DNA from 3 places in the Dongia rigui genome. Region 1 is predicted to be linked to each of the others. Evidence: riboswitches for the same ligand, from Rfam matches in the RefSeq annotation. Region 1 holds a riboswitch; each other region holds the start of a gene.
What was found. Region 1 has a riboswitch for S-adenosylmethionine ahead of metZ (O-succinylhomoserine sulfhydrylase). Riboswitches for the same ligand answer to the same signal wherever they lie in the genome.

Region 1 (10,532 bases):
CTCAACGGCACCAGTGGATCCTCTGCCTTCGCGGAGGATGACGATGATGGATTGATTTCACTCCGCCGCCAGCGGCAATGTCCCGGCACCGCGATCCCGCAAGGGCGCGGTGCTTTTTGCCGTCACGCCGAGCAGCCGCCCGGCGCGATGACCGGCATAGACGGCATGGGCGATGAGGCCCGGCGCCTCGGCGTCACCGATGCGCGTGAGGCTCTTGAGGCCGTGGTCGCGTGCCACGAGTGTTTCATAGAGATCGTCGTCCGGCTGGCGCGACGTGACCGGCACCAGTGTCGCCACATCGAGCGTCAGGCCGGCGCCGCCATAGACGCAGCCGAGTTCCAACTTGCCCGGCACGAAGGCGGAGAGTGATTTGTTGAAGTGGCAGTGAATGCCGAGTGCCACGATATGCGCATGGGTCTCCGCCTGGTCGCCGGTGAATTCCGCCCAGGGTGCCACCACGCCGGCACTGCTGATGAAATGCACCTCGCAGCCGGCCTGCCGCAATTTATCGGCCAAGGCCGGTGCCAGATAGAATCCGTCATCGTCATAGACCGCGACCGGCCCCTTGGGCACGACACCCCGCATGACATCTTCGGGCGAGAGAATATCGGCGTGCGGTGCGAGCACGGGCAGATGTGACGTTCGCCCACGGCCATCCAGCCGCCAATGGCTGCCCGTGGCGCAGATCACGTGCTGTGCGCCGAAATCCAACACATCATCGACACCCATCTCGCTTTCCAGGAACAGCTCGATATTGGGCATCTTGTTGATCTGGGTAAGGCGCCAATCGCGCACGCGGGCCCATTCGGTAAGGCCCGGCAGCTTGCTCTCCCAATTGACGCGCCCGCCGGCCGCGCGGGACTTTTCCGCCACGGCCACGTCATAGCCGCGGGCGCCCAGCACGCGGGCTGCTTCCAATCCGGCAGGACCGGCGCCGATCACCAGCACGCGCTGCTTTAGCGCATCGCGCGTGATGATCTCGGGGTGCCAGCCGGCACGCCATTCCTCGCCCATCGTCGCATTCTGCGTGCAACGGATCGGCGCCCCGCGCGAGTTATGCGCATAACAAATGTTGCAGCCGATGCATTCGCGGATGTCGTCGAGGCGGTTCTCCCGGATCTTGTTGGGCAGGAACGGATCGGCGATCGAGGGCCTTGCCGCGCCGATGAAATCCGCAACACCTGATTTGACCAGCCGCAACATCGATTCCGGTGAGGTGTAGCGGCCCACCGTGACGACACCGCCGGTCACGATCTTGCGAATGGCACCGACCTGTTCCTCGAGCGCTCCTTCCTTGACGAAGCGCGATGGGCCCATCTCCAGGCTGTAATCATTGACAGTCAGATCCCAGAGATCCGGCAGGCCGCTGAGGCTCTGCGTCATTTCCAGCCAGTCATCCTGCTCCTGCGGATGCGCGGCATTCGACGCCCAGCGCAAGGCGACGGCGCATTTGTGGCCAACCGCCTCCTTCACCGCCTCCAGCAGTTCGCGCACGATACGCACCCGGTTGAGCGGCGAGCCGCCATATGCATCACGCCGCGCATTCTCATGCCCGCTCAGGAACGAGTGCAGCAGGTAATGATGGCAGGCATAGATATAGACCAGGTCGAAACCCGCCGTGACCGCGCGCTTGGCAGCGTCGACATGCCATTTGCGAATGTCGGCGATATCCTGTTTATCCAGCGCCTTGGTCTGCAGCGGATCGCCCCCGAGGACCGGCATGCTCTCGATGCTCATCGGTGCCAGGCGCGAGTTCAAATTCGCCATGCGCTGGCCGCCCAGGAACAGTTCGACCCCTGCCAGCGACCCATGCTTGTGCACGGCCTCGGTCATCATCGCGTGCTGGCGGATGTCGGCATCGTCCCACAGCGTCTGGATGGGGAAGGGCGTGTCATCCGAGCTTGGATGGATCGTGCAGTATTCCGTGTTGACGATGCCCCAGCCGCCCTCGGCCTTCATACCCCGCATCGCCGCCAGGACATGCGGCCGCTCATGTCCCATGCCTGAGCAATGCGGCACCTGGTAGAAGCGATTGGGGGCGGTGACGGGGCCGAGCTTGAAGGGGGTGAAGAGGAGATCGAAGCGGGCGTCGCTGGACATGGCATCTGGCTCGCTGGGCTGAACATCTATTCAAGAATTGAATGATCGTTCAGTTTGAGCCGCCCTGTCAATGAGGGCCCCCGGGACCCGGTGGGGGATCAGCTCGCGTGCACCGGCAGCGCGGTCGTGTATTTCATCTGCTCCATGGCGAAGGTCGAACTGACATCGGTGAGCTTCACCAGTTTGATGAGCCGCTTATAGACCTGGTCGTAATGGGCGATGCTGGCGACCACGACCTTCATCAGATAGTCGACATCGCCGCTCATGCGATAGAGCTCGACGATCTCCGGGATCTTTTCGACGGCGTCGTTGAATTTCTGCAGCCAGGCATCGTTATGCTCATTGGTGCGGATGGCGACGAAGACGGTGACGCCGAGATCGATCTTGGCCGGATCCAGCAAGGCGACCCGCGCGCGGATGATGCCCAACTCCTCCAGCCGCTTGATCCGCCGCCAGCAGGCATTGGCCGAGAGGCCGACGGCTTCCGCGAGATCAGCGATGGCCTGATTCGCATCCGCCTGCAGGGCGGTGAGGATGCGGGCGTCGATGCGATCCAGCTCGATGGCGGTGCTATTTTCCATATTTTGGTCTTTGTGTGGGATAATTTTGCGAGATACTAGCATATTGGCGCAAAGTTTGGGAAAAATATCTAGGCATCCGCGCTTATCATGACTCCATTGCAAACCGCGCCCTCGGAGCCCGCGCCATGATCGACAAGATGTTTCTGGACCACCCGAAATCGGTCGGCGAGAGCTACCTTGAGCATCTCTATATGGCGAGCTGCTTCAGCGGCCGGATGCTGGTGGGGGCCGTCGCTTGCTTCATCCATGCGCTGATCCCCGGCCTTTGCGTGAAGACCGGCAGCAAGACGATCACCGAGTTGCATGACCGCATGGTCGTGAACCGCATGCGCCATGGCCGGGCGCCTGAGACCGTCGGCGCTGAGATGCCGGCGGATAAACGCCTCGATTTCGCCATTTGAAACGCGTGGATGGTCAGTCTGCGCCGACCATGACGATATAAGCGTTGGGCTGGTTCAGTTCCGTCCGCTGAGCAATCCGCGCGCGACGACCTGGGCCTGAATCTCTGCGGCACCTTCGAAGATGTTCAAGATGCGCGCATCGCATAGCACGCGGCTGATCTTGTATTCCTGGGCATAGCCGTTGCCGCCATGGATCTGCAACGCGTTATCGGCATTCGACCAGGCGACGCGGGCGCCCAGCAGTTTTGCCATGCCGGCGGGAATGTCGCAGCGGCGGTCGCTGTCCTTTTCGCGCGCGGCAAAGTAAGTGAGCTGGCGGGCGATCATGGTTTCGACCGCCATCCAGGCGAGCTTGCCGTGAATGCGCGGGAAGCTGTAGATCGGCGCCCCGAACTGCACGCGTTCCTTCGCATATTTGAGGCCGAGCTCCATGGCGCATTGCGCGACACCGACGGCACGCGCCGCGGTCTGGATGCGGGCGGATTCGAAGGTCGCCATCAATTGCTTGAAGCCCTGGCCCTCGACACCGCCCAGCAGATTCTCGGCCTTCACCTCGAAGCCGTCGAAGCCCAGTTCATATTCCTTCATGCCGCGATAGCCGAGCACGCCGATCTCGCCGCCGCTCATGCCCTTGGCTGGGAAGGGATCTCTGGCGGTGCCGCGCGGCTTTTCCGCGAGGAACATCGAGAGGCCGCGATAGTCATTCGTGCTGGCATCGGTGCGGGCCAGCAGGGTCATCACATCGGTGCGGCTGGCATGGGTGATCCAGGTCTTGTTGCCGGTGACGCGGTAGACATCCCCGTCCTTGACCGCGCGCGTGCGCAGGCTGCCGAGATCTGAGCCGGTATTCGGTTCGGTGAAGACGGCGGTCGGCAAGATTTCGCCGCTGGCGATCTTGGGCAGCCATTTCTGCTTCTGCGCCTCTGTGCCACCCAGACGAATGAGTTCGGCTGCGATTTCCGAGCGCGTGCCGAGCGAGCCTAAGCCGATATAACCGCGCGAGAGTTCTTCGGTGACCACGCACATGGCGAGCTTGCCCATGCCGGAACCACCGAATTCCTCCGGCACCGTCAAGCCGAAGACACCCATCTCAGCCAGCTGCTGGATGATCTCGAGCGGGATGAGCTCGTCTTTGAGATGCCACTGATGCGCGTCTTCCACATGGTCGCTGGCAAAGGCATGGAACTGGTCGCGGACGATGGTGAGCGATTCATCATCAAGCGCCGCTTCGCCGAATTCGCCGTCGGCAATGAGATCGGCGAGGCGCGAGCGCGCGGCGGGGGAGTTGCCGCCAGCAAGTAGGGCGTCGTCGAACTTCGCGGCCGCGGCGTCGAGGCCGAAATCGGCGAGACGCACGATCTCGCCTTGGCTCATCGGCCAGCCGCCCTTGATCTGCGAGAGATACTCGCCATAGGCGATCTGCAGGATGAGTTGTTCCCGTTCGCCGAAGCGACCGGAGCTCTCGAGGCGTTCGGCCCAATGCAGCATCTGCTCGAGGCCCGTCACATAGGTGGCGAGCCAGGAATAGCCGTGCGCAATGAATTGCTGGGTATCGAGTGCCTTCGCATCGACCTTGCCGCCGGCGGTGACGCGCCCGATCAGGCGGCCGCGCACTTCCTCGAGGATGACCTGGGCGCCGGTGAGGCTTTTCCGGGCGCGCGCAAGCAGATCCGACAGGAGCGGCGAGGCCGCCGCTCCCTCTTCACGCAACATGGCGGACATCACTCCTCCATGCAGTCTTCGAGCGTGCGGCGACCCGGCCGCTTAGCTTGCACGAGGACGGCCATGTTGCCGGGCTTGTGCTGGTTCTTCCACATCTTGGTATGGGCGGCGGGGATGTCGTCCCAGCCGAACACTTCGGACATGCAAGGGTCGATGCGGCGCTCGACCACGAGGTTGTTGGCCTGGCTCGCCTGCAGCAGGTTGGCGAAATGGCTGCCCTGGATGCGCTTCTGGCGCATCCAGACAAAGCGCGCGTCGAAGGTGAGGTTGTAGCCGGTCGTGCCGGCGCAGAAGACCACCATGCCGCCGCGCTTCACCACGAAGCAGGAGACCGGGAAGGTCTGCTCGCCCGGATGTTCAAAGACGAAATCGACATCATTGCCCTTGCCGGTGATGTCCCAGATCGCCTTGCCGAAGGCGCGGCATTTCTTCATGTACTCGTTATAGCCGGCGGTGTCGTCGACATCGGGGAGTTGGCCCCAGCAATCGAAATCATTGCGGTTGATGACGCCCTTGGCGCCCAGCGACATGACGAATTCGCGCTTCGATTCATCGGAGATGATGCCGATCGGGTTGGCACCGGCGGTGGCACAAAGCTGCACGGCCATGGAGCCGAGGCCGCCCGAGGCACCCCAGATGAGGACGTTATGGCCAGGCCGCAGGATGTGCGGGCGATGGCCGAACAGCATGCGATAGGCGGTGGCGAGGGTCAGCGTGTAGCAGGCGCTTTCTTCCCAGGTGAGATGCTTGGGGCGCTGCATCAACTGGCGGCCCTGGACCTTGCAGAACTGGGCGAAGGATCCGTCCGGCGTCTCATAGCCCCAGATGCGCTGGCTGGGCGAGAACATCGGATCGCCGCCATTGCATTCCTCGTCGTCGCCGTCGTCCTGGTTGCAATGAACCACGACTTCGTCGCCAACTTTCCAGCGCTTCACCTTGGAGCCGACGGCCCAGACGATGCCAGCGGCATCGGAGCCGGCGATGTGATATTCGGCCTTGTGGACGTCGAAGGGGGAGATCGGCTTGCCTAGGCCCGCCCAGACGCCGTTGTAATTGACACCCGCCGCCATCACCATGACGACGACTTCGTCCTGATCGGGCTGCGGTGTTTCGACGGCTTCGACCTGCATCGCGGTTTCCGGCGGACCATGACGGTCGCGGCGGATCGCCCAGGCATACATCTGCGGCGGCAGGTAGCCGAGCGGCGGGATCTCGCCGATTTCGTAGAGGGTCTTGCCGGTCACGGGGGCCGTTTTCGGCACGTCGGCCTTGCCGTCGCCCGCTTTCGGTTCAATCGCCACGATCTTCGCCGTCTCACTCATGATTCGTCTTCCCATCCTTTGCTGGCGCCGCCTGGTTCGCCTCTTATGGGCGATTTAGCCAATGCAGCATTAACACCAGTCTGCCTTCGCGGTTGCAGCACAGTCAAGAGTCGGATGATAGAAAAAGTCGTTAATGGCACAAAATCGGCACGAATATGCTCAGTTCACCGAAATATCATGGAATTATATTACAAATTGCGAAGGTGCGTTGCGGGAGGGAAGGGATTGGAAAGGCTGGGTTTTTGGCGGCATTGAGCCGACGCAGACAAACTCGTGGATGGTCGGCCTACGCCGAACATGACGCCTAGGGAATGGGCCGGAGGTTCAGGCTGAGTGCCGCACTTAAATTCCCGTCATGGTCGGCGTAGGCCGACCATCCACGAGTTACTTCACCTTGCAGACATCCTTTAGCGCCTGCCAGTCGGTGTCGGTCATGGCGGTGGCGCCGGCCGCGTCGGCTTTGGTGTAGTCGGCGCGTTCTGAGAGGCCCGGATGGCTGGCGAGCCAGTCGGGGATGAGGCTGTCGCCGTCCTTCTCGAACTTGTCCTTCATCACCTTGAAGAACTCCGCCATGCCATCGGCGCGGAGGCCCGCATTCTTGAGGAGTTCGAGGCCGCGGATATCGGCTTCATGTTCCATCTTCCTGGAATAGGACATGACGGTGAGGAGGGTCGCGATATCGCCCACCGACGAGCCGCCGAGGATGATGCTGACCGTGGCACTGATGCCGAGATTGCTGATGGCGCTTTGCGTCGGGTGGCGGAGATCGAGATGGCCAATTTCATGCGCTACCACGCCGGAGACCATGTCGGGTGAGGTGGCGAGGTCGATGAGGCCGCTGGTCACCATGACATGATCGCCGGGAAGGGCGAAGGCATTGGGCAGCTTGATGTCGACCACGTCGATGGTGATGCCGTCCTGCTGCTTTCCTGCATCCCGCTGCAATTGGGGTGGTGCGAGGCGATCGACCAGCTTGCGCAAGGCGGCATTGCCGGCCGGCGCCTTGCAGATGGTGAGGTTCTTGTTAAGCGCCGTGTAGATATGGGCGCCGAGTTTCTTCTCCCAGGCTTTCGGCACATAGCGCGCGAGATAGGCACTGCCGTCGCGCCAGGCGAAATAGCAGCCGGTGGCGATGACGAGGCCGGCCAGCGTCCAGGCCAAGCCAACGGTCCAACCGCGCTTGATGGCCTGGGCGCGCCATTGCTTGAGATGCGGATTCTCATCGAGGAGTTGCTGACGTGCGGGTGAGTCATGGAGCATCAGGCGCGGTGCAGGATCGCTCAGCCGTCCGAAATTGATGGCGCCCGTGACCTTGTTGCTGTCAATCACGCGCATATCAGCCACGGGCCAGCGCGCGAGATCAGGCCGTTCCGACGTCGCGATGACGAGCATGTCGCCCATGGAGCTGACGGTCACGCGATGGGCCGCGGCGGTGAGGCCGTCGTAATAGCGGTCTTCGGGCAAGGTGGTCCTCGTGTTTTGCCTAACCCTATCCTCGCCCCCGTCGGGGGAGAGGGTCGGGTGAGGGGATGGTCGGTCAGGCCCGGTCTAGCGCCCCCCACCCCAACCCTCTCCCCGCTATCGCGGGGCGAGGGGGTGCTGCGCCATTCCGGTTCAACTACAGAATGCCCGGGTCGAATGCCTCCAGCAGGCCTTCGCCGAATTTGGGCCGCGGCAGTTCAGCGCGGGTTATTTCCGAGCCGTCGATTTCGCCGATAATCTCGACATTCCGGCAGATGAACAACATGGTGCGGTGAATGGCAATCGGCAAGCCCAGGCCCAAGGTGAGGACGATGATGAGCAGATTGACCAGATAGCGCCCGATGAAGCGACCAATGGTGATGGAGGTCGAGAATTGCAGCCCGCCGAGTGTCAATTTGTTGGCGACTTCCCGCAGCAGCGCGACGTAATAAGCAGCGTAGGCAATGATCGCGATGACGATAACCGCCAAATAACCTCCTAAGACAATGGCATAGAGCGCCCCCATTGCCGCCGCGTATTCGCCGGTGTGTACGCGGTCTTGCGGATTCTCGATTGGCGTGAAGATTTCTTGTAGCGCGTCACCGTAGTGATCCATCAGAAAACGGTACCCCAAATAGCCAATCAACCCCATAACGGCATAGCTGACGACGGCACCCAGCAGGTACGGGACATAAAGTGCGCGCGACGAACTCTGAATGCTGGCCTTGGCGTCGCCGAAGTAGGAGTTGTTGAGGCGATCATCCAGCAGGCGCATCTGCGCCCAGGGCCAGGCCAAGGTCAGGGACAAAAGCGAGAGGATCGAAAACCACATTGCCTTGAATCCCCAGGCCCAGGCCGACCCAGTCATGCCGCCGCTAATACCCCGCCACAAGGTCCGCGTCAGGCGATAGCGCTGCGCCGCATATTGCGCGACGAAGGTGAGGTAAACGATGAAGACGCCAAAGATCCATTGCGCGGCAAAATGAAACATCGATCCCGGCTCAAGGACGATGTGCAAGGCGGTGATGCCTATATTGGCGATGACAAATGCCACCATGACGATAATGAAGCCGACGAAGAGCTCGCCGCCGGTGCCGGTATATTCAAACCGGTCGCCGGCAAGGCTGGTATGGGACCAGAGATAGCGGCGGATGCGCGTCTTGCCCCAGAAGCGCCAGATGCTGAGGGTCAGGATCGTGAGCAGGATGTTCTTGATGAAGATCCAATAGAGTTCGCCGAGGCGTCCGTCATAGACGAAATGGGTGCGTTGCTGCTCCGCCGGGCGGCGGCCAAAGCCGGTTTCCGGTGCCGGTTGGCCGGCACCCGCTGCGATGTCGCTCATCAATTTCCCCCATCAATCAAAGCCATTCAGTACGCTTATTGATAGTGGAGCCGCCATGCCCGGACAAGGGTTTGCGCCGTCAGGAACGCGTGACGCGCCGCTTGACAGGCCGGGGCTTCCATGGCTTAAAAGGCGCCGACGCGCTGGCGATTGCTGGTGCTCCGTGGTGATTTGTGCCGGATTGCGGCCACGTTAAATCAAACGCTAAAAGGTCCAGGAAAGCGATCATTCGCCCAACCTCGGCCTTCTTCGGTCGAGGTTTTTTTGTGCCTAAATGGTAGGCATCTGCGAGGCGATGATGACGGTGAAGCGGGAAATCAAGAAGAGCTGGCGGCCGGCGACGACGCTGGTCCATGCCGGCCAGCTCCGGAGCCAGTTCAAGGAAACGGCCGAGACGATCTACATGTCGTCCGGCTATGTCTATGAAAGTGCGGAAGAGGCCGAGGCGGCGTTCGACAACAGCCAGCCGCGCTTCGTCTATTCGCGCTTCGGCAACCCCACCGTCTCGATGTTTGAAGGCCGCATGGCAGCCCTTGAGGGCGCCGAAGCTGCGCGCGCCACGTCGTCCGGCATGGCCGCCGTGTTTGCGGCGCTTGCCAGCCTGGTGAAGGCCGGCGACCGCATCGTTGCCTCCGACGCGCTCTTTGGTTCGTGCCAGTTCATCCTGGCCGAGATCCTGCCGAAATGGGGCGTCGAGACCGTCTTTGTCGATGGGCGCGAGATTGCGCAGTGGCAACAGGCGCTCTCCAAGCCGACCAAGGCCGTGTTCCTGGAAAGCCCCAGCAATCCCGGCCTGCGCCTAGTCGACCTCAAGGCGGTGGCCGACCTTGCCCATAAGGCAGGTGCTACTGTGGTGGTCGACAATGTGTTTGCAACCCCACTGCTGCAGCAGCCGCTGACGCTGGGCGCCGACGTCGTCGTCTATTCGGCGACCAAGCATATCGACGGGCAGGGGCGGTGCCTGGGTGGTGTGATCCTAGGCAGCGAGAAATACATCAACGAGACGCTGCAGCCCTTCATCCGGCATACCGGCCCCAGCCTCAGCCCGATGAATGCGTGGATCCTGCTGAAAGGTCTGGAGACGCTGGATCTGCGCGTCACCAAGCAATGCGATAGCGCGCTTAAAATCGCGCAGGCTTTGAAGGGGCACAACAAGCTTGCCGATGTCAGCTATCCGACGCTGGAGGGCTTTGCCCAGGCCGAGCTCGCGCGGCGGCAGATGAGCGCCGGCGGCACCATGCTGTCGCTGACCCTTGCCGGCGGCAAGAAGGAGGCGTTCAAGTTCCTCAATGCCTTGGAGCTGGTGCTGATCTCCAACAATCTCGGCGATTCAAAATCGCTCGCCACCCATCCGGCGACGACCACGCATCAACGGCTGACGCCGGAGCTGAAGGAGATCCAGGGTATCACGCCAGGCCTCATCCGCCTCTCGGTCGGGCTGGAGCACCCGGACGATCTCATCGACGACGTGCTCTCGGCGTTGAAGGCGATTTGAGCGCTCTCTGATAGAGTGGATGCCCGGCCAGGCGGGCCAACGCTGGGCCCGGGCATGGCGCGTCTATATAATGCCGTCATCCCCGGGCTTGACCCGGGGATCCACCAT
Region 2 (10,532 bases), 130 kb from region 1:
AGATCGACATGCCGATAGCGGTGATGAGGGGGGCAAGACGCGGTGCGCCACGCAAGGGTCGATAGGCGATGCGTTCGACTGTCCAACCGTAGGCCGCGGTCAGGATCATGGAGACCACGAGCATCAGCAGCAATTGCAGCGGCACCCATGAAATGCCGAGCGTGCCGCAGAGCAGGAACACGATCATCGCCTGGAAGGCGCCGATCATGTAGACGTCGCCATGGGCGAAGTTGACCATGCCGATGATGCCGTAGACCATCGTGTAGCCGATGGCGATGAGACCGTAGATGGATCCGAGCGTGAGCCCGTTGATCAGCTGCTGCAGGAAATATGGAAACCAATCCATCTCGCGCGCAGTCTCCTCTGCTCTGGGCCTTTTGGGCCCGCCTTGAGCAGCACACCTTACGTCAGCGGTCGGATTGGCAATGCCCAAACCAGCGCGCGCGATCGAACCCAATAGGAATCGATCCGGTAGCACCGACGTCACGTCAAACGAAAGGCCCCCATTCCGGCCACAACTCGCAGGTCTTTTGATGGACCCGTCGGTGTGCAGCTCGTCATTGACGCGGACCCTATCGCGACAATTCAGGAGGGACAAGGTGTTATTTGCGTTCGCCAGCCGTTCCGTCAGCAGCCATGCCATTTCGCCGGGCGAGCACATATTTCAGCCTGCGGACCGCCATCTCCGCCGCCTGCCGCTGCGAGAGATTCGCGGGCACGGGAACAGACACCTCGGTGAGGGTCACCGGATCGAGGGCCGAAACCTTGACGTAGGCACCCAGCTGGTGAAACTCGATGATGTATTGGTCTTCGGACAAGGAATGCCTCTTCTCCTGCGGGGGCGGACGCATAGCTCGCATGCAAGCGCGGCAAAGCACTCATTGCCGCACATGCATGCCCTGCGCCAGCCCGCCCTGTCGCACGCTCGGTCACCATGATATAGCATCCGCCGGCTAAAGGTTAAGCAACGACAGAAAACCATCGGAGTACTGCCATGAGTTCCGCCCGGACGCCCAAACCCGAGTTCAAATGGGAAGACCCCCTCCTCCTGGACTCGCAACTCAGCGAAGAAGAGCGGTTGGTGCGCGACACGGCGCGTGGCTACGCCCAAGACAAGTTGATGCCGCGTGTCCTTGCCGCCAACCGGCATGAGAAATTCGACCGCGAGATCATGAACGAGCTGGGTGAACTCGGCCTGCTCGGCTCCACCATCGATGGTTATGGCTGCGCCGGCACCAATTATGTCTCCTATGGCCTCGTCGCCCGCGAAGTCGAGCGCGTCGATTCCGGCTATCGCTCGGCGATGTCGGTGCAGTCTAGCCTGGTCATGCACCCCATCTACGCCTATGGCAGCGAAGCGCAGAAGCAGAAATGGCTGCCCAAGCTGGCGACCGGCGAACTGGTCGGCTGCTTCGGCTTGACCGAGCCCGATCACGGTTCCGATCCGGGAAGCATGAAGACCCGCGCCAAAAAGGTCGATGGCGGCTATAGCGTGACCGGCGCCAAGATGTGGATCACCAATTCGCCGATCGCGGATATCGCGGTGGTCTGGGGCAAGACCGAGGACGACGTCATCCGCGGCTTCGTGCTGGAACGCGGCATGAAGGGCTTCTCGACCCCCAAGATCGAGGGGAAGTTCTCCCTTCGCGCCTCGGTCACCGGCGAGATCGTCATGGATAACGTCTTCGTGCCGGATGAGAATCTGCTGCCCAATGCCAAGGGTCTGGGCGGTCCGTTCGGATGCCTCAACAACGCCCGCTATGGCATCGCCTGGGGTGCCCTGGGGGCTGCCGAGTTCTGCTGGCACGCCGCGCGCCAGTACACGCTGGACCGTAAGCAGTTCGGCCGTCCCTTGGCCGCGAACCAGCTGATCCAGAAGAAGCTTGCCGACATGCAGACCGAGATCGCCCTGGGCCTGCAGGCCTGTCTGCAGGTGGGTCGCATGAAGGATGCCGGAAATTGCCCGCCGGAAGCGATTTCGCTGATCAAGCGCAATTCCTGCGGCAAATCGCTCGATATCGCCCGCGTTGCGCGCGACATGCACGGCGGCAACGGCGTGTCGGACGAATTCCACGTCATTCGCCATGTCATGAATCTCGAGGCCGTGAACACCTATGAAGGGACGCACGACATCCATGCCCTGATCCTGGGCCGTGCGCAGACGGGTCTGCAGGCCTTTACCGGCGCCTAAACGCCCGAGATATCGGACCGAAACGGGGCGCGATTTTGTCGCGCCCCGTTTTCTTTACCAGCGCAACTGCGCCCGGCCGCTCGCCATCGTCTATTTTTATAACTTTATCAATGGCTTAATTGGAAGATCGTCGGTGGGGCCGACAAATCACCGCATTGCAGTTGTCAGCAATCTTACCTTAAATGGCGCCACCCGACTCATCGCTGCATGCGACATCGCGTGAGATCGGGTATAGGCCGCTAACGGACCGCCGATCCCACTTCACCCGATATTCGCCAAGGAATTGCCCGTGTCGACATCACCATCCGCAGACGCCGCGCCGTTGAGGGGCAAACGCGCCCCGCTGCAGCGCCTGCTCTATCTGCCGATGGAGATCGCCTCGCGCGAGCTGGATTCGCGCCTGCTGCTCGCGGCCCTGGCGCTCAAGCGCGGTTTCGAAGTGGTGCTGGGCCAGAAATGGCTGATCGAGCGCAATGTCGACGTCATGCCGCCGGGGATCTACCTGTCGAAGACGCTGACCCAGCGCGACGCCAAATCGCTGGTTCAGGCCAAGGAGCGCGGCTACGTGGTCGCTGCGATCGATGAGGAAATGCCGGGCTTGGTCACCTCGCCCGATGAACTGCGCTGGATCGCCGATGACGCGGTCGACGTCACCGACAGGATCTTCATCAGCGGCGAACATAATTCCGCCTCGGTCCGCCAACGCTTCCCGAAAGCCGCAGGGCGCGTGATAAGCGCGCTCAACCCGCGCTGGGACCTGCTGCGGCCGGGCTTGCGCGACTTTTATGAGCAGGAAGCGGCGGCGCTACGTGCCCGGTTCGGTTCCTTTATCCTCATCAACACCAATCTCGGATTCACGAATTCGGAAAAAGGATCGGCCGAAGAGATCATCAGCGAGCAGGAGCGCCTCGGCAAGCTGTCGATGGCGAACCCAAAGCATGTCGCCTATGTGAATGGGATCCTGGCGATGGAATCCGCCAACCGCGAAACGATCGTGCGGTTGATCGACGAATTGCCAAAGCGTTTCCCGGACCGACGCATTGTCTTGCGCCCTCACCCCAGCGAACGCCTGGATACGTGGCGCTCGCAGGTCGACGGGCATGCCGTCGTCGACGTCATCCGCGAGGGCCCGGCGATCCCGTGGATTCTAGCGGCCGACGTGCTGGTTCACACCAATTGCACCACGGGCGTCGAAGCCGCGGCGCTCGATACGCCAGCCGTATGCGTCCTGCCGACCGAGACGGCAACCAACGACCGCTACCTCTCCAACCGGGTCAATCCGGTGGCGCGCACGGTCGAGGAGACGCTGGACCTGATCGATGCCGCCGGGACCATGCATGCCAACGCGAATTTCTATTCCCGCGACATGCGCGATGCCTTCCGCAAGGCGATGTCCTATGAGGACAATCATCTGGGTGCCGAGCATGTCCTCAACGAACTGGAAGAAATGGCCCATGAGCGCGGCATGCCGCAGCAGCGCGCCGGCAGCAGCCGCTTCCGGCCGCAGATGGGATTTGCCTGGAACCTTGAAGACAAGAATGTGCGCGGCGCCTTGTTCCCAAGCCTGGAACAGGATCATGTCGCCAGCCGAATAGCAGCCATTGCCAAGGTGATCGGCGTGTCGATCAGCCCGCAGGTCCATGAATGCGGCAGCAAGGTGATGCTGCTCAGCGCCCACGACCTGCCGATCGATGTCAAGCTGCGCCGCTTCTTCGGCATGACGCGCACTGCCTGAGTGGTCGCCGCCGCCTTCATGCCCAGGAAACCCGTCACGGCAATCATCGTCCAGGCCAGGCTCGGCTCTTCGCGCCTCCCTGGCAAGATCCTGCAGAAAATCGGCGGCCGCACGGTTCTTGAACACGACATTGCCCGCCTGAAATCCGTTCGTGGCGCCGATCTGGTCGTCATTGCCACGACCGACAAGGACAGCGACACCGTCGTCGCCGACGCCGCCACGGCGGCCGGCGCCCTCGTCTTTCGCGGCGATGAGACGGATGTCTTGGCCCGTTACCTCGGCGCGGCGCGCATGGTCGATGCCGACGTCGTCATGCGGGTCACCAGCGATTGTCCGCTGATCGACAGCGCCATCTGCGACGCGGTTCTGGCGCTGCGTGCCGCGACCGGTGCCGATTACGCCGCCAACAACATGCCGCGGCTCTTCCCGCACGGCCTCGATTGCGAAGCCTTCACGCGCGCTGCCTTGGAGCGCGCCGCCAACGAGGCAACCGACGCTTACGACCGCGAGCATGTGACGCCTTGGTTGCGCCGCATGCCCGGGCTGACGCGCGCCAATCTGACCGGCCCCGGCTGGCCGGCCAACCAGCAGCGCTGGACGCTCGATTTCCCCGAGGACCTCACCTTCTTCGCCGACCTGTTTGCCGAGATGCCGCTCGATCCGGTGCCGGATTGGCAGGCGGTGCTGTCCTATCTCGGCCAGCACCCGCAGCTGGTGCAGGCCAATGCCCGGCATCGTGCCGGTTCGCCGATGGCCAGCGATGCCGATGCGCCGGTCGCCGTCTTCCGTTTTGAAGCCAATGCCAGGATCGGCAGCGGCCATGCCATGCGCTGCAATACGCTGCAGGCACGGCTGGAAGCGCTGGGCTGGCGCTGCTATTGGGCCATCGATTCCGCCAGCGCCCAATTCCTGGCCGCCAGCGTGCCACCAGGCGCCTTGATTGAGTTGCATAGTGTCGGTCCCGCGGAGACCGCCGGGGAAATTGCGGCTGCGGCGGGCAGCTGCGACCTGCTGGTTATCGATCATTATGGGATCGATGTGGCGTTTGCCGCAGCGATGCGGCCTTATGCCAATCGCATCGTCTATATCGACGATCTCGCCGACCGGCAGATAGACGCCGATGTCGTCATCAATTCCACGCCGAACTTCACGCCCCGGCAATACGCGCCGTTGACCCGGGGCATGGCGCGTTGCCTGCTGGGCCCGGATTTCGCCTTGCTGCGACAGCAATTCCTGGCAACGCGCGCCAAGCGCCCGCAGCCATCGACCGGGGCGATCAGCAAGGTCCTGATCGCCTTTGGCGGCGTCGATCCATTGGATGGCAGCAGCCTTGCGCTGGAAGCCGTCATGGCGCGGCCATCTTTGACGGCCACCGTGGTTCTTGGCAGCGGTGCACCTTATCTCGGCCATGTGACCCACCTGGCCGCCGCCCATCCGGGCCGCGTGCGGGTTCTGACGGATCTGGCCGACATGGCTGGTTGCCTTGCCGCGGCAGATCTGGTCATCGGCGCGCCTGGCACCTCGACCTGGGAGCGCTGTAGCCTCGGCTTGCCCTCCATCCTGATCGGCATCGCGGACAACCAGCGCGCCAATGCCGCCATCGTGAAAGAGCGGGGGGCGGGATTGATTGCCGGTTTCCTGACCGACACGGCACGCCCCATTGTCGCCGAGGAACTGGGTCGGCAGATCGATCGCTTGATGGCCGAACCAGCGTTGCTGAGCGGTCTAGGCGAAGCGGCGGCCACCTTGTGCGATGGTCGCGGCGTTCAGCGCGTCATCGCCGCCCTCGTCCAACGTCAGGAACTGAAGAACGGGCTTTCACTTGAGCTGCGCCTCGCCGAGGCAACGGACGAACAATCTCTGCTTGACTGGCAATCAGCACCGGAGACGCGCCGCTACGCCCTCACTCCCAAGATCCCGACGCCAGCGGAGCACCACGACTGGCTCCAGAAGAAGCTTGCCTCGGACCGCGACTGGTTCTTGATCGGCGAGGTCGCTGGCGCGCCCGTGGGCTTCGTGCGCCTCGATTGGATGGGCGAGGACAAGGGGCGACCGCAATATCTGATCTCGATCGCGACCGCGCCCGGGCATTATGGCAAGGGTATCGGCAGTGCGCTGTTGAAGGCAGCACGCAACCTGGCGCCCGGTGGGCATTTTTACGCAAAGGTGCTGGCAGAGAACGTCGCCTCAATGGCATTGTTCACCAGCGCAGATTACGTCCTGGCGGCGGACGGGTATTTCCATTCCGATCCCGCAAGGCGCAAGGAGGCTTGATGCAACGCGTTACCATCGCCGGTCGGGAAATCGCTCGTGACCGGCCCCCTTATGTCATCGCCGAACTGTCGGCCAACCATAATGGCAGCCTGGAGCGCGCCAAGGAGATCCTGCGTGCCGCCAAGAAGGCCGGTGCCGATGCCTTGAAGCTGCAGAGCTACCGCGCCGACACCATCACCATCGATCATGACGGCCCTGATTTCCGCGTAAAGGGGGGCCTGTGGGACGGCGCCCGCCTGTTCGACCTCTATAAGGAAGCGGCGATGCCGTGGGACTGGCACGAGCCGCTCTTTGCGCTGGGACGCGAGCTTGGCATCGCCGTCTTCAGTTCGCCCTTCGATCATACGGCGGTCGACATGCTGGAGCAGTTGGGCGCGCCCGCCTACAAGATTGCGTCGCTCGAACTATGCGATATTCCGCTCATCCAGTATGTGGCGAGGACCGGCAAGCCGATGATCATGTCGACGGGCGCATCGGAGCTGGGCGAAATCGCGGATGCGGTCGCGGCGGCGCGTGGCGCCGGCTGCAAGGAACTGATCCTCCTCAAATGCACCAGCGGCTATCCGACCCCACCGGCCGAAAGCTATTTGAAGACCATTCCGCACCTCACCGACATGTTCGACTGCGTCGTCGGCCTGTCCGATCATACGATGGGGACCGCCGTTCCGGTCGCCGCGACCGCCTTGGGTTCGGCCCTGGTCGAGAAGCATTTCACCCTCGCCCGCGCCGATGGCGGCGTCGATTCCGCCTTCAGCCTGGAACCGGCCGAGCTGACGCAGATGATCAGCGACATCAACACGGCCTGGGCGGCGATGGGATCGGTGCATTACGGGCCTACCGCCTCTGAAGCCGGCATCCGGCCCCTGCGCCGCTCGCTCTATATCGTGAAGGATGTGAAGGCCGGCGATGTGATCGGGCCGGAGCATGTCCGCTCGATCCGGCCGGGCAAGGGCTTGGCACCGAAATACCTGCCAGACGTGGTGGGCCGCCGGGCGGCACGCGATCTGACGCGTGGCACAGCCGTCGACTGGACGATGCTGGCCGCCGCCAATTGAGTCGATCGCTGGCAAAAACAGAAGCGGCGCGGACCACCTGGGTGGCCGCGCCGTCTTCCTGAACCGGTAAAACGCCGCTTAGCGCGGCGCGTAATCCATCGAGGCGGCCCAGAAACGCTCGAGGCGGCGCAGGGTCAGATTGACCCCGTCCAACTCGCCGTCCTTGAAAGTCTCGCTGTTAAGGGCGTTCAAGTGCTTGTCGTACATCTCGTGCATCTTCTGCACGACGGCCAGGGCCTTTTCCGACAATTTCACATGAACCGCGCGGCGGTCATGGGGCGAACGCTCCTGAATAAGATAGCCGTTCTCGACCATCTTCTTCACGTTGTAGGAGACGTTTGAACCCAGGTAATAGCCCCGGTTGGTCAGTTCGCCAACGGACAGCACATCGCTGCCGATATTGAACAGGATCATGGCCTGGACGTTGTTGAGATCCCGGATGCCCTGTCGATCAAGATCCGCCTTGATCACTTCAAGACATTCGCGATGCAGGCGCTCAACCAGCGCGATCGTTTCCAAATAAGCTTTTTTCACCGCTAATCCCCAGTAGCGCAGCGCGCCCAACAATGGTCGCGAGTCGGTTTCAAGCTAGCTACCCATCGTAAAGCAATGGTTAATCAGACGCCAGTCCGGTCACACCCTATACATACATTTTCGCATCCTGCCGGGCGCTTAGGTAGGCCCTGCCCGCCTTCACCGGCCGGGGGCCACCCAATCTTTAACGCCCGGCATGGGGTCGAAATAGGCCTCTACGGTCGCCGCGGAAACACTGCCAAGGTCCGCCGGCTGCCATTTCGGCGCCCCGTCCTTGTCGACCAACTGGGCCCGGACGCCTTCAAAAAAGTCTGGCGCCACCATGAAATGCTGCACCAGGCGGAAGTCTGTCTTCAAGACCTCGGCCAAATCCTTGCCGCGCGAATTGGCGATGTGGGCGAAAGTGACCCGCAGGCTGGTCGGCGAATGGCTTTTGAGGGCCTTCAGGGTTTCGACCGCCCAGACATCGCGCCGGGCGCCGAGCACCGTCATGATCTCGTCCAGGGTCTTCAAACCGAAGACGGCCTCGATATTGGGCAGCATCTGCTCGATACCGGCGGTTTCGACCGGTAGACGTAGGTCATCGAGCTTGTCGATCGCAATCTCCCCCACCCGACCGCTACCGATAAAGTACTTGGTCAGGCCGACCCGCACCACGCCAGGCCCACGCAAAGCAAGGCCGATCAGCGCGAGGATCTGAGCCACCGCCGGTGAAGCGCGGTTGAGGAAATGCGCCGCGCCGACATCGGGAAAAAGGCCGATGCGGCATTCCGGCATGGCAAAGACGGTCTTATGCGTCACGACTGGGTGCGAGCAGTTGAGGGCGATCCCGGCGCCACCCCCCATGACGATCCCATCCATCACCGCGATGATCGGTTTCTTATAGGTCGCCAGTCGATAGTTGAGCGTGTATTCGCGCCGATAGAAATCCTCGAGCAAGCCCATATCGCCACGCAGCTTGGCTTCGCGCACGGCCTTCACGTCGCCGCCGGCACAGAACGCCTTGTCGCCGGCGCCGGTGATGATGATGGCCTTGATGTCGGCCCGCATTTCCCAGGCAGCAAGCTGGGCCGTCATGGCATCGATCATCTCCAGCGTCAGGGCATTCAATGCCTGCGGCCGGTTCAGCACGATGCGGCCATGGCCATTCTCGATGGAAAAGAGGACGTCTTGAAATGTGCTCATTGCGGGGAAGCCTGGAATTTGATCGGGCGGGTTTCATCGGACATGCGGCGGACGGCGTCAAGCCGCCTTGACATCAACGCCCGATCAGGACCATTCTCCGCCCGCGCCGATTTGAAGCTCAGCTTGCGGGCGCGTTAAAAATGCAGCTAAAGCGCGGTTCCGTAAAGGAAATCTCGTTTTAGCTGCCCGCCCGTCGATGACGCGGCGGGTTTTGTTTTTTTGGCTTGGTCCACCGCAAACGGACCCGCGGCATTTGAGGGGCAGCTTGCACCGCGTCACCAAAAGCTAAAGCGCTTCGATGCCATGGCCCCAGGCGGAACAGTAACCCTTGGAGGGACCATTGCGATGACGACCGAAACTGACACCACCCGTCACCGCCTGCAGGACGAGATCCGCCGCGAACCCGCGCGCGCGCAGATCACCCTGAAGGCGCGTGCCGGGACCGCCACCCAAACCGCCCGGCCGGAGGTCGACCACGTGCAGCGGGTGCTGGAAGCACTGGCCGGCAGCCTTGCCGCCACCTATCGGCGTTTTGCCGCGGCGCTCGACATCCCCCTCACCGATGTCGAGATCCGGGTCGAAGCGGGCCTCGATCTTAACGGTATTGCTGCGGCAGACGATGGTGTGCGGGCCGGTCCAAGTCATGTACGTGCGGAAGCACGCCTGACCAGCAGCGCAGACATCTACGACCTGGAGCGCCTGCGTATCACGATCGAGAGACACGATCCGATCCTGGATCTGCTACGCCACGCAACACCCACGCGACTTGAGATTTCCATAAACCTGCGGGACAGTAATCCACTCGCCGCCTGAAAAAATACACTTGGGAGAAGTATAATGACCGCCAGCAAACACCCTGAAACGATCGTGCTCCACGCCGGCCATCGCCGCGACGCGGCGACCAACTCGGTTGCCGTGCCGATCTATCAGACGACATCCTACCAGTTCGACGACAGCGCCCATGCAGCCGACCTCTTCGGCCTCAAGCGCTTCGGCAATATCTATACCCGCATCATGAACCCGACCACGGCGGTGCTCGAAGAGCGCCTTGCCGCACTCGAGGGCGGCGTCGCAGCACTCGCAGTCTCATCCGGCCAGGCCGCCTCGGCCTTCGCGATCCAGAACATCGCCAAAGCCGGCGACAACATCGTCTCCTCGACCGATCTCTATGGCGGCACCTGGAACCTTTTCGCCAACACGCTCAAAGACCAGGGCATTGAGGTGCGCTTCGTCGATCCGAAGGACCCGGAGGCCTTCGCCAAGGCGACGGATGCCAAGACCCGCGCCTATTATGCCGAGACGCTGCCCAACCCGAAGCTGCGCGTCTTCCCCATCAAGGAAGTCGCCGATATCGGCCGCAAGCTGGGCGTGCCGCTCATTATGGACAACACGGCAGCCCCGATCCTCAGCCGCCCCTTCGATCATGGTGCGGCCATCGTCGTCTATTCGACCACGAAATATATTGGCGGTCACGGCACCTCGATCGGCGGCGCCATCATTGATGGCGGCAATTTCGACTGGGAAGCCAATGCCGCGCGCTTCCCCGGCCTCAACCAGC
Region 3 (10,532 bases), on a different contig from region 1:
GGCCCGGATTGGCGCCATGCGTGAGCAGCGCCGAGGGGCCGTTCTTGGGGAATTTCTTCGCCGCTTCCAGGGCGCGGTGGCGCAGGAAATAGTTCGTGCGCTGCTCTTCCGGAATGGCGGTGTTGTCGTAGTAATTGGCCCAGGGTTCGATGCAGGTGTCGATGTAGAGGACACCGGCCTTCTGGCACCAGGCGATGAGGGCCAGCGAATCGACCTCGACCGAAAGGTTGATCAGAAGATCACCCTTCGAGAGCTGCTTCGACAGCACCTTGATATAATTGCCCTCGTGCAGGGGCTCGACGATGTAATTGACACCCTTCTCGATGAAGCGGGCGGCGTCATCCGAATGGTCGTGACCGTCGACCACCGTGACGCGGCTCAAAGGCATGTCAAAGTGACGCTCGATCAGCGGCATCGTGCACCGGCCGACCGAGCCATAGCCAATCATTACAATACGGCCCTTATAGGGGAATTTTGCCATCATCTACCTCATGTCAGAAAAACAGCGGTCGGTGTTGCTGCGTCAAATTGCGCAGCCGGCTTTGCCCGAATAAGGACGCCGCAAACGCGGGATTGTCGACCGAAAAGCCCCGAACCTCGGCACTTACGGAAAATCGGGAGGGATCGCAAGTGAATTTTACAGGGTGCCGTGTGTGGTTCGGCCAGGCCCGGAACGGGGCGCGCTAGCCAGCGCGCCCGCCCGCCAGATGTTCCAGGAAGTTTCCTGCTTCAGACCGGAATCGCTGGGTTTCGACAAGGAGCTGGTCGGTCTCGCGCCGGATGATGGTGGCGGCTTCCCGCGTCAGCGCGGCGGAACCGGAAATGCCGAGCACACTGGTGTGGACTTCCTGCGTACTGGCGGCGGCATCCTGCGCGCTACGGGCGATTTCGGCGGTGGCGGTCTGCTGCTGCTCGACCGCGTTGGAAATCGTGCGCGCCAGGCCATCGATCTCGTGGATGCCGTCGATGATGATCTTGATCGCGTCAACCGTGCCGGCGGTCGCCTGCTGGACGGCATCGATCTGCTGCGAAATGTCGCCGGTGGCACGGCCCGTCTGGGTCGCGAGGTTCTTCACCTCCTGCGCCACGACGGCAAAGCCCTTACCAGCCTCGCCAGCGCGCGCCGCCTCAATCGTGGCGTTCAAGGCGAGGAGGTTGGTCTGACTGGCAATGTCGCTGATGAGCTGCGCCACCTGGCCGATCTTGGCGACGGAGGCGTCGAGGCTGGCGATCTTCTCGTTGGATTGTTCGGAGCCGGCGGCGGCTGTACCGGCACGGCGCGCGGATTCGCCTACCTGGCGCGAGATCTCGCTCACCGAGGCCGAGAGTTCCTCGGCGGCGGCGGCGACGGTCTGCACGTTATGGCTGGTCGCTTCGGCGCCGCGCACGGCGACGGCCGATTTGTTTTCCGTCTCGTCGGCGGCGGTGGCCAGGCGGTCCGTCGTCGTGCGAACCTGGTCGATGGCCGCAGAGAGCGCTTCGGCGACCGATACCACCGTGTTGCGGAATTCGTCGGCGAGACGATTGGCCGTCTCGGCGCGCTCGCGTTCGGCCTGCGCCTTTGAGGCTTCCTGGGCCTGGCGCAATTCGGCAAGCTCGGCATCGGCGCGGTGAAATTCGGTGAGGGCGCGGGCGATATCGCCGATTTCGTCAGCGCGCGCGGTGATGACGCCAAGCTGGTTCTGCAGCTGCTCGACCGAATCCTTGGTGCCGATGAGGCTCGCCACCCGTACCAGCGGCTTGCTCACCGTGGCACGGATGACCCACAGCACAGTGGCCAGCAGCAGAACCATGACGCCGAGCGCGATGCCGACCGTCTGCAGCAACTGCTGATGGAGGGCCGCTTCAAGCGGAGCCGTCGCCCAGGCGAGGCCGACCAGGCCGATGCGGCGCGCCTTGTCGCCGGCACCTTCCATCACTGGGACGAAGACGATCTGATGATCGGCGGTAAGGTCGGTGTAGATGCTGTCCTGTTCGACCTTCGCCTTGGCTGCAGCTTGCAGGGCGGCAAGGTCGATCTTCGGCAGATTGGCGTTGTCGGCCGCGGAAATCTTGGCATCGTCGACCGTGAACACGGCGATGGCCGCCAGCGCCGAACTCGGTTCGTCGAAATAGCCCTGATACCCCTTGGCGACGGCATCGGCCTTCTTGAACTTGACGCCGCCGGCGACCTGGCCGGCGATGAGCCTGGCGATGGCGACGCGGTTGATGCCGGCTTCACTCAAAGCCATCTGCCGCTGTGCCACGGATTGCAGTGTCAGGACCACGGCGAAGCCGACGATGACGCCGATGGCAATGATTGCCGCCAACCGTCGGCCGATGGTCCAAAGCCGCGCCTGGCGCACCGGTGCGCTATCTGCCGGCATCTGCATGATCAACTCTCCTTGAAGACCCATTCACGCGGCCCGGACGGCATGTGCCGGCCGGGCCAAGTTCGCTCATTAGGCCGCGTCTTACTGAGCCATCAAACCTTCGGCATCGAGACCAACGGTCAGGGCGCCGATCGGGGCACCGCTGGCGTCGACCACGGTGACACTGGTCTGCAGCTGGAAGCGCTGGGTCGATTCATCCTGCTCGACATCGTCGGCGAAAACGGCGCCGGCACCAGCCTGGAAAGTCTTTTGCCACTTGCCTTCGTCACCCTGCCAATAATCGCTGGTGGCATCGCAGACGCCGACATTAAGGCCTTTGTTGTCCATCAGGATCATCTCGGTGACGAGGCCGTTGGTGCCTGTGCACTTCTCCTTCAGCTTGGCAGAGACGGCGGCATTGACCACGGAATCGATCAGCGGATGTGCCGCAGCGCCCACTTCCGATTTCCATTGCGCATCGAGTTCGTCGATCTTGGCTTGGTCGTAGGCAGCGTGTTCGGCATTGGCGGCTTCGACAGCAGCGACGATCGCCGGATCTGCCGCCCATTGCGCGATATCGCTTTTGGCGAAGGCTTCGGCCTTGGCTTTCGTCTCCGCATCATCGGCAAAGGCGCTGGTCGCAGCAGCCGCGACAAAGGCGGCGCACAGAATGGATGTCCTCAACATGGTTTTCCTCGCATCTACGTTTGGCACAGGCTTGCGCGCGGCCTTGGTTGTTGCGGTCGTCATCACAACGAGTGAGATCGCTGCGATCCTGACCGACCGATCAAGCGTAGTGGGAAGAAACTTAAGTGCGCGTTAAACACCGCGCAGATTTTCGTTGATCTAAATCCTAGTGCTGGGAATGTGTTCGTGTGTCGTCACACTGTCAGCGCGACGGCTTGATACCGTGGCGCTGGTCGAACAAGGCGAGCTCATGCGCGATCGAACGCTCGACAAGATCGCGATAGAGCGGCTCGATAAAGTCGGGTTCTATGCCGCTGGTCGTTGCGGCGGCACGCACTTTTGCAATCACATCTTCGATCCGCGCCTCATCGCGCACCATCGCACGCTGCGGCTTGATGCGGGCCGCTTCGCCGATGAAGTGCAGCCGGTCGGCGAGGAGTGCGACGATCGCGCGATCGAGCGCGTCAATCTCGGCGCGGACTTCAGTCATATCGCGGCAGCTTTTACGCCGCGCGTTACTTTTTTCGGACGCCGTCATTGCGCCTGCCCCGTCACGCCTGTTTTGCATCGATGATGCCGCGGCGCACGGCGCGGGTGCGGGTGAAGGTCTCGAACAGCTTGTCGCCCTCGCCCCAGCGGATGGCCCGCTGCATGGCGGTGAGGTCTTCGGTGAAGCGACCGAGGATCTCGAGGACAGCCTCGCGGTTGTTCAAGAAGATGTCGCGCCACATGGTGGGATCCGATGCGGCAATGCGGGTGAAATCGCGAAAGCCGGAGGCCGAGAATTTGATGACCTCGGATTGCGTCGAGGTTTCGAGCTGTGTCGCTGTGTCGACGATGGTGTAGGCGATCAAATGCGGGAGATGCGACGTGATCGCCAGCACCTGGTCATGGTGGGCGGGTTCCATCACCTCGACCATCGAGCCGACGGCGGACCAGAGCGCCTGCAGCTTCGCCGTCGCCGTGGGGTCGCTGCCGGGCACGGGCGTCACGATCGCCCAGCGCCCCTTGAACAGGTCGGCAAAGCCGGCGCGGGGACCGGAATGCTCGGTGCCGGCAATCGGGTGGCCGGGAATGAAATGGACACCTTCCGGAACATGGGGCCCGAGGTCGCGGATCACCGCCTGCTTGACCGAGCCGACGTCGGTGAGGATGGCGCCCTTCTTCAAATGCGGCGCCAGGGCCGGGCCGATATCGGCATAGGCGCCGATGGGTGTGGCCAGGATGACCAAGTCCGCATCCTTGGCGGCGGCGGCCAGACTGTCGACGACCTGGCCCAGCGTCAACTCATGGGCGGCAGCACGCGCTTCCGCGCTGGCATCGAAGATCGCGATTTCGCCTGCCAATTTTTGCTCGGCGATGGCGCGCGCCAACGACGAGCCGATGAGGCCGATGCCGATAATGGCGATGCGCTGAAAGAGCGGATCTGTCATTGCGTGGCCGCTCCCGCAACAAAATCGCCCAGCGCCTGCGCGCAGGCCTTCACGGCGGCTTCCTCGGCGATGGTGATGCGCAAATAGTCAGGCAGACCGTAGGCGCCCATCTTGCGCACCAGCACGCGGCGCGACTTCAAGAACTTCTCGGCGGCATCGGCATTGAGTTTCGGATCGGTCGGGAAACGCACCAGCAGGAAATTGCCGACCGAGGGGCAGGGGTGGAGGCCGATGCGCTTCACCTCGGCCACGAACCAGGGCAGCCAGTAATCGTTATGCGCCTTGGAGCGTTTCACATGGTCCTTGTCGGCGAGACCAGCGACACCGGCGAGCTGTGCCGGGGCGGCGACGTTGAAGACGCCGCGAATGCGGTGCAGCACGTCGATGATCGACTTGTGGCCATAGGCCCAGCCGAGACGCAGAGCGGCCAGGCCATAGATCTTGGAGAAGGTGCGCGACATGATGACGTTGTCGTATTCCTTCACCAGTTCGGACCCGTCGGTGTAGTCGGGCTTGTCGACATATTCGGCATAGGCTGCGTCGATGACGAGCAGCACATTGGCCGGCAGGCCTTCGCGCAGGCGACGGATTTCCGAGGCCGGGATATAGCTGCCGGTCGGGTTGTTCGGGTTGGCGACGAAGCAGATCTTCGTGCGCGGGGTCACTGCGGCCAGCAAGGCATCGACGTCGGTGGTGAGGTCTTTTTCCGGCGCGGTCACCGGCGTCGCACCCACCGATTGCGCGGCAATCGGGTAGATCAGGAAGCCGTGGCGCGAATAGAGCACCTCGTCGCCGGGGCCGGCATAAGCACGGGTGATGAGGACGAGGATGTCGTCGGAACCGGTGCCGCAGATGATCTCATCTTCCTTGGCGCCGATTTCGCGCGCCAGGCCGGCGCGCAGCACGTGACTGGCACCATCGGGATAGCGATGCAGATCGGCGGCACCTTGAACATACGCCTCCATGGCGAGCCGGCTGGCGCCCAAGGCACTCTCATTCGACGACATTTTATAGATCGGGCCGGATCCAGGCAGGTCATGCTCGCCCGGCACATAGGCGGCGATGTCGAGAATTCCGGGACGCACGTGCAAAGTCATGATGTCAGCTCCAGAGGCGCGCGGTGCGGCGCCGGTCTCTCTCAATGGCCGGACGGTTCGTCGGCCAGTTCTTCCTTGGTGAGCGGTTCGGCATAAGAGCCGATGCTGTGCAGCCGGGCGCCCTTGCCGAGCGCGCTGGCAACAAGGCCGAGGCGCGGGTCATGCCCGTCGATATAGCCGGCGACCTCGGCCAGATTGAGGTCGGCCTCCAACTGGTCGCGCCCGCCATGAATGAAGCTGGTGGTGAGCCCGACGCCGGCCAGGGCCTGGCGGAAGGTCGAGCGGCTGACCGGTTCGGCAGTCTCGAGGACCAGCAGCGAATGGTCGCGGTCGGTGGGCTCGGTCGGCGTGCGCCCGACGACCAGGGCCTGCAAATCCGGGTTGCGCTGGTTGCCGGGGTCGCCGAAGGGCAGCCTGGCGATGACATGGGGCAATTGGGCCGAGCCCACCAGGCGGCGCCACCAGGGGCCGGTTTCGTCTTCGCGCGGGAAGGGCAAGACGGCAACGGTGGCCGAGCCGTCCATGACCGCCGAAAGCGCGCGGTCGACGCGGCTGAAGGTGAGGAGCTTGACGCGGCTGCCGTAATGGTCGCGCGCCACGTCCCAGAACCCGGGCTGGCTCGCCGGGGCATAGACCGCGACGGCAAAAGGCCCTTCGACCTGGAGGAGGGCCGAGATCATCTCGCGCCACATGCGCACGACGACGGATTTGGGCAGCTTGCCCTGATGGCGGGCGGTAAGGCGCCGGAGAATCTTGGCTTCACGGGCCGGGCGGATGAACTTCGCCCCTTCGGCCGGTGAATCGCCGGTGAGCGGCTGCTTGGCCGCCTTCGCGGCACCCACCGCCACCGCCAATTCGGTGCGCTGCATCAAGAGGTCGTGGAGCTGGCTGTCGATGGCATCGATCTTGTGCCTGAGCCGAACCAGCTCATCACCAGAGTTACCCCCGCTCCCATCCCCAGTGCCGTTCGGCCCCTGCATGTTCCAAAACCGTCCAATGAGTTTTAAAGGCCGCGCCTCAAACCCCATCCCGGGCGGCGGCGGACCGGCGCCAGTGATAGCCGCCAAGGGACGGAAAAGCAAAGAAAACCTTGAAAGAACGCGGCTCCGGAGGGGGCTTCGGGTCCACGGACCCCACCCCCCGGCCGGCGGTCACGGCAAATCTCGCTTCCGGCCCGTCCGAGGCGGCTTCAGGCGCCGGGCGGCATTTGCAGGGCCTGGGGGAGCCCCTGGGCCGACCCTATTCGCCGACCTTCTCGATCTCGAACGGGGTGGTCTGGTAGATCTCGTTGATCCAGTTCGAGAAAAAGAGGTGGGCGTGCGGGCGCCAGCGGTTGAGCGGCGCCTTGGTCGGATCATCGCTCGGGAAATAGCCGTGCGGCAGCTTGATGGGGACCTGGGCCGCGACGTCGCGCGCATACTCGTCGCCCAGCGACGTCGCGTCATATTCCATGTGATCGAGCACATAGAGACGGCGCGTGCCACGGCTCTGGGCGATGCACACACCCTTCTCGTCGGAATAGGCCAGCACATCGACGTCCGGGCAGGCGGCCACATCTGCGGTCCTGATCTCGGCCCAGCGCGAAATCGGAATCACGAAATCGTCCGAGAAGCCGATGAGGAAAGGTGACGACGGCTTCATGATCTTCTGGGCGTAGACGCCGAAGGCCTTTTCGGCGAGCTGATGCTTCGGCACGCCGTGAAAATGATAGAGTGCCGCCATGGCACCCCAGCAGACATTGATGGTCGAATGCGCGTTGGTCGTGGTCCAGTCGAAGATCTGCTGCATCTCCGGCCAATAGGTCACGTCCTCATAGGGGATGGTCTCGACCGGCGTGCCTGTGATGATGAAGCCGTCGAACTTGCGGTGCCGTGCATCCTCCCAGGTCTGATAGAAGGTGCGCAGATGGTCTTCGGCCGTGTTCTTGGAGGCATGGTTGCCGACGCGGACCAGCGAAAGCTCGATCTGCAGCGGCGTGGCGCCCAGCAGGCGCGCGATCTGCAGCTCTGTCTTGATCTTGTTCGGCATCAGGTTGAGGAGGCCGATCTGCAGCGGGCGGATGTCCTGGCGGATCGCCGCCGTCTCGGTCATCACGCGCACGCCCTCGTTCTGGAGGGCGCGGAAGGCTGGTAGCTTATCGGCAATCTTGATCGGCATGTGCGGTCACCCAAAAATCGGCAAATGGCTCGCCGGGGCCCGCAGCCTTGGGATTCCAAATCTAGAAACCTCAGGCGGCCCTTTAGCGAGTTTTTTTACGTGGCTGCAAGCCGGCCGGCCAAATCACCACGGAATGGCCCTATTTAACCGATCCGGTGCCCCAGCTACAATACGATTTATCGGGCCTTGAACGCGGTGCTGGGTGGCGCTTTGCGCATGTTGCGGGGCATTTTGCCGCATAAAGGGCGAAACTGCCCGGCTGGTGGCAGGCCCCAGCTGGCGAAGTGGGGCGGCCTAGTTGGCCATTCGCAGCTTGAGCCAGCTGGTCAGCTCGAAATAGTACTGTGTCGTCTGTCCCCCGCGCTCCCAGACAACGGCTAAAACGTACTTGTCGTCAGCACGCGAAATCAGCTTAAAGGAGCGGTAGTCACCTTTCTGCTGGCGCTCATACACATAAGATGCCGCCTCGTGAATAATATCGGCATTCGCATTGGAAAGTGGTGGTAGAAGCGGCTGCTCTATTCTGTGGCCATCGCCGCCTTTGAACTCGAGGTTCGCCTTCTTGGCGCTGCCATCGACAGCGCGCAGGACGGCGTCCATGAATGCGCGGCAGACTTCTTCACCCTTCTCCCCCAGCTCGACTGGCCGGCCGGCGTCCATGCTGACGCGATTGGGTTCGACCAGTACGTCACAGGCGACGACGTCGCCACCACTGCGAGCATTGGCGGATACAATGGTTGGTGGGGCCCATAACCACAAGGCGACCAAGAACGTTCGAAGCGGCAAACACTTCACTGGCGGATATCCATGAGTTGACAGCGTCAACGTAATGTAGCTGCAAGATCGCAGAACTTCACGTATAAAGAGATTTGATGCTATCTCGCGTCGCTCAGGCGGCTGCTCTCGTTGCCAATGGCCTACAGCTTTGTTGAAGGAGCCGGGTAAGCGAGAACTCTCTTTTGTCATGCCCCGCGCAGGCGGGGCATCCACGAGTTCCTGTGCTGCCTGAAGAAAGCAACTCGTGGATCCCCCGGCCAAGCCGGGGGATGACAGTTTCAGTTAGTAGCAATGACGGAGGAGCCATCGTGACCGATTTCATGTCCATCCTGGCCATCATGGCGGCGATGCTGATCGGGGCGATTTCGCCGGGGCCGAGCTTCCTGCTGGTGGCGCGCACCTCGCTGTCGCAGTCGCGGCCGCATGGCCTGGCGGCGGCGCTCGGCATGGGGGTGGGCGGCATGGTGCTGGCGACACTGGCGGTCGTCGGCCTGCAGGCGCTCTTCATGCAAGTTGGCTGGCTCTATATCGGCTTCAAGATCGGCGGCGGCGCCTATCTGGTTTATCTAGGCTTCTGCCTGTGGCGCGGCGCCAAGGAACCGCTGGCGGCGGCGACCGAGATGGCGGGCGGCAACCGCAGCCTGTTCCGGACCTTCCTGCTGTCGCTGGCAACGCAGCTCAGCAACCCCAAGACGGTGATCTTCTATTCCAGCGTGTTTGCGGCCCTGCTGCCGGCCCAGCCCTCGCTCACCCTCATCCTCGCCTTGCCTTTCGTGCTGTTCCTCATCGAAGGCGGCTGGTACAGCGCGGTGGCGCTCGCTTTCTCGACGGCGAAGCCACGCGCCGCCTATTTGAGCTTCAAGGCCTGGATCGACCGCGCCGCCGGCGCCGTGATGGCATCCTTGGGCCTGCGGCTGATTTTTGGCGGTGTGAAGGTTTGAGGCGAGCGCTCCACACCCTCTTCGGTCATCCCCGGGCTTGACCCGGGGATCCACTGATTGCCCTGAGAGAGTGGATGCCCGGGTCAAGCCCGGGCATGACGGTTTTGAAGAGAGCGGTCAGTCCAACAAGCTCCGCAACGCGCGGTTGGCCACGGCCAGCATGGCAAGTTCGAGCTTTGCTGTCTGGCGGAGATCATTGAAAAGCGCTTCGGCGCGCGGCAGGGCCCCGGAGCGGCCGGCTTTCCAACCCTCGATCGCCTTTTCGCCGGTCTGTGCCAGATCGTTGGCAAGGACCGCGCCGGTGAGGTCGCGCTGGTGGGTGTTGAGATCGTCGATGATCGCGAACACCGCCAGGCGCTGCCAGTGGCTGTCGCCGATGAGGCCCTTGGCGCCGTTCCGCAGCCAGTCGATGTTGAACTGGTCGCCGATGGCGAAATAGGTCGCCGCCACGTCCTCGACCTTGATCTTGGTCTGCGCCGCGATCTTCACCACGTCGAGAATGGTGCCGAGCGAAGCGAGCTGCGAGATGCGGCGCGCCAGGGCCTCCGGCACGCCGGCCGATTGCAAGGCCCCTTGGCGCTTCTGGTTGGCCGCCTGGTCGGCGCCAGAGACGATCTTCGGGAGTGCCGCTTCGATGGCGGCAATGCCCGGGGCGCTGCCGGCGATGTTGGCGGCGATGTCGAGCGGGTGCTCGCCATTGCGCAGGAACCACAGGGTCGCGGCTTCGGCCAAACGGTTGATCTCGATCAGCATCGAAGTCTGGACGCTGGCCGAGACCTTGTTGTCGAGCGCCTGGATCGCCGCCCACATGTCGCGCAATTTGAAGGCACCGCGCGTGATGGCATAGGCGCGGGTGATGGCGGAGGCCGACTGCCCGGTCTTTTCCTTGGTCACATGGATGAAGGTGGCACCCATCCGGTTGACGAGGCTGTTGGTGACCACGGTCGAGATGATCTCGCGCCGCAGGCGGTGCTTGGCAATGAGCGGCTGATAGCCTTCCTGCAGCTTCTTGGGAAAGTAGGTGACGAGGTCGTCGGCGAGTTGCGGATCGTCGGGAAGATCCGAGGGCAGCAGCTCGTCATAGAGCGC

Region 2: it holds a riboswitch for S-adenosylmethionine, as region 1 does, so the genes downstream of both, SMD31_RS14045 (OsmC family protein) here and metZ (O-succinylhomoserine sulfhydrylase) in region 1, are expected to answer to the same signal.
Region 3: it holds a riboswitch for S-adenosylmethionine, as region 1 does, so the genes downstream of both, SMD31_RS04985 (homoserine O-succinyltransferase) here and metZ (O-succinylhomoserine sulfhydrylase) in region 1, are expected to answer to the same signal.

The regions. Positions count from the first base shown of each region.
Region 1 is NZ_JAXCLX010000002.1:418,308-428,839, forward strand. Features, by position in the region: gene SMD31_RS13470 (oxidoreductase) at 58-2,100, opposite strand; gene SMD31_RS13475 (Lrp/AsnC family transcriptional regulator) at 2,199-2,681, opposite strand; gene SMD31_RS13480 (DUF6356 family protein) at 2,807-3,082, shown strand; gene SMD31_RS13485 (acyl-CoA dehydrogenase family protein) at 3,137-4,804, opposite strand; gene ccrA (crotonyl-CoA carboxylase/reductase) at 4,804-6,126, opposite strand; gene SMD31_RS13495 (M48 family metallopeptidase) at 6,511-7,590, opposite strand; gene SMD31_RS13500 (YjgN family protein) at 7,745-8,929, opposite strand; SAM riboswitch at 9,083-9,157, shown strand; gene metZ (O-succinylhomoserine sulfhydrylase) at 9,204-10,424, shown strand.
Region 2 is NZ_JAXCLX010000002.1:548,367-558,898, reverse strand. Features, by position in the region: gene SMD31_RS14085 (ABC transporter permease subunit) at 1-346, opposite strand, end outside; gene SMD31_RS14080 (DUF6898 family protein) at 603-818, opposite strand; gene SMD31_RS14075 (acyl-CoA dehydrogenase) at 995-2,191, shown strand; gene SMD31_RS14070 (surface carbohydrate biosynthesis protein) at 2,481-3,926, shown strand; gene pseG (UDP-2,4-diacetamido-2,4,6-trideoxy-beta-L-altropyranose hydrolase) at 3,945-6,200, shown strand; gene pseI (pseudaminic acid synthase) at 6,200-7,255, shown strand; gene SMD31_RS14055 (MarR family winged helix-turn-helix transcriptional regulator) at 7,334-7,789, opposite strand; gene SMD31_RS14050 (enoyl-CoA hydratase/isomerase family protein) at 7,949-8,974, opposite strand; SAM riboswitch at 9,068-9,143, shown strand; gene SMD31_RS14045 (OsmC family protein) at 9,320-9,787, shown strand; gene SMD31_RS14040 (O-acetylhomoserine aminocarboxypropyltransferase/cysteine synthase family protein) at 9,812-10,532, shown strand, end outside.
Region 3 is NZ_JAXCLX010000001.1:1,104,443-1,114,974, reverse strand. Features, by position in the region: gene SMD31_RS05020 (homospermidine synthase) at 1-484, opposite strand, end outside; gene SMD31_RS05015 (methyl-accepting chemotaxis protein) at 684-2,372, opposite strand; gene SMD31_RS05010 (hypothetical protein) at 2,454-3,038, opposite strand; gene SMD31_RS05005 (chorismate mutase) at 3,241-3,528, opposite strand; gene SMD31_RS05000 (prephenate/arogenate dehydrogenase family protein) at 3,590-4,471, opposite strand; gene hisC (histidinol-phosphate transaminase) at 4,468-5,568, opposite strand; gene pheA (chorismate mutase) at 5,610-6,548, opposite strand; gene SMD31_RS04985 (homoserine O-succinyltransferase) at 6,808-7,725, opposite strand; SAM riboswitch at 7,788-7,865, opposite strand; gene SMD31_RS04980 (hypothetical protein) at 8,020-8,385, opposite strand; gene SMD31_RS04975 (LysE family translocator) at 8,811-9,443, shown strand; gene SMD31_RS04970 (NAD-glutamate dehydrogenase) at 9,561-10,532, opposite strand, start outside.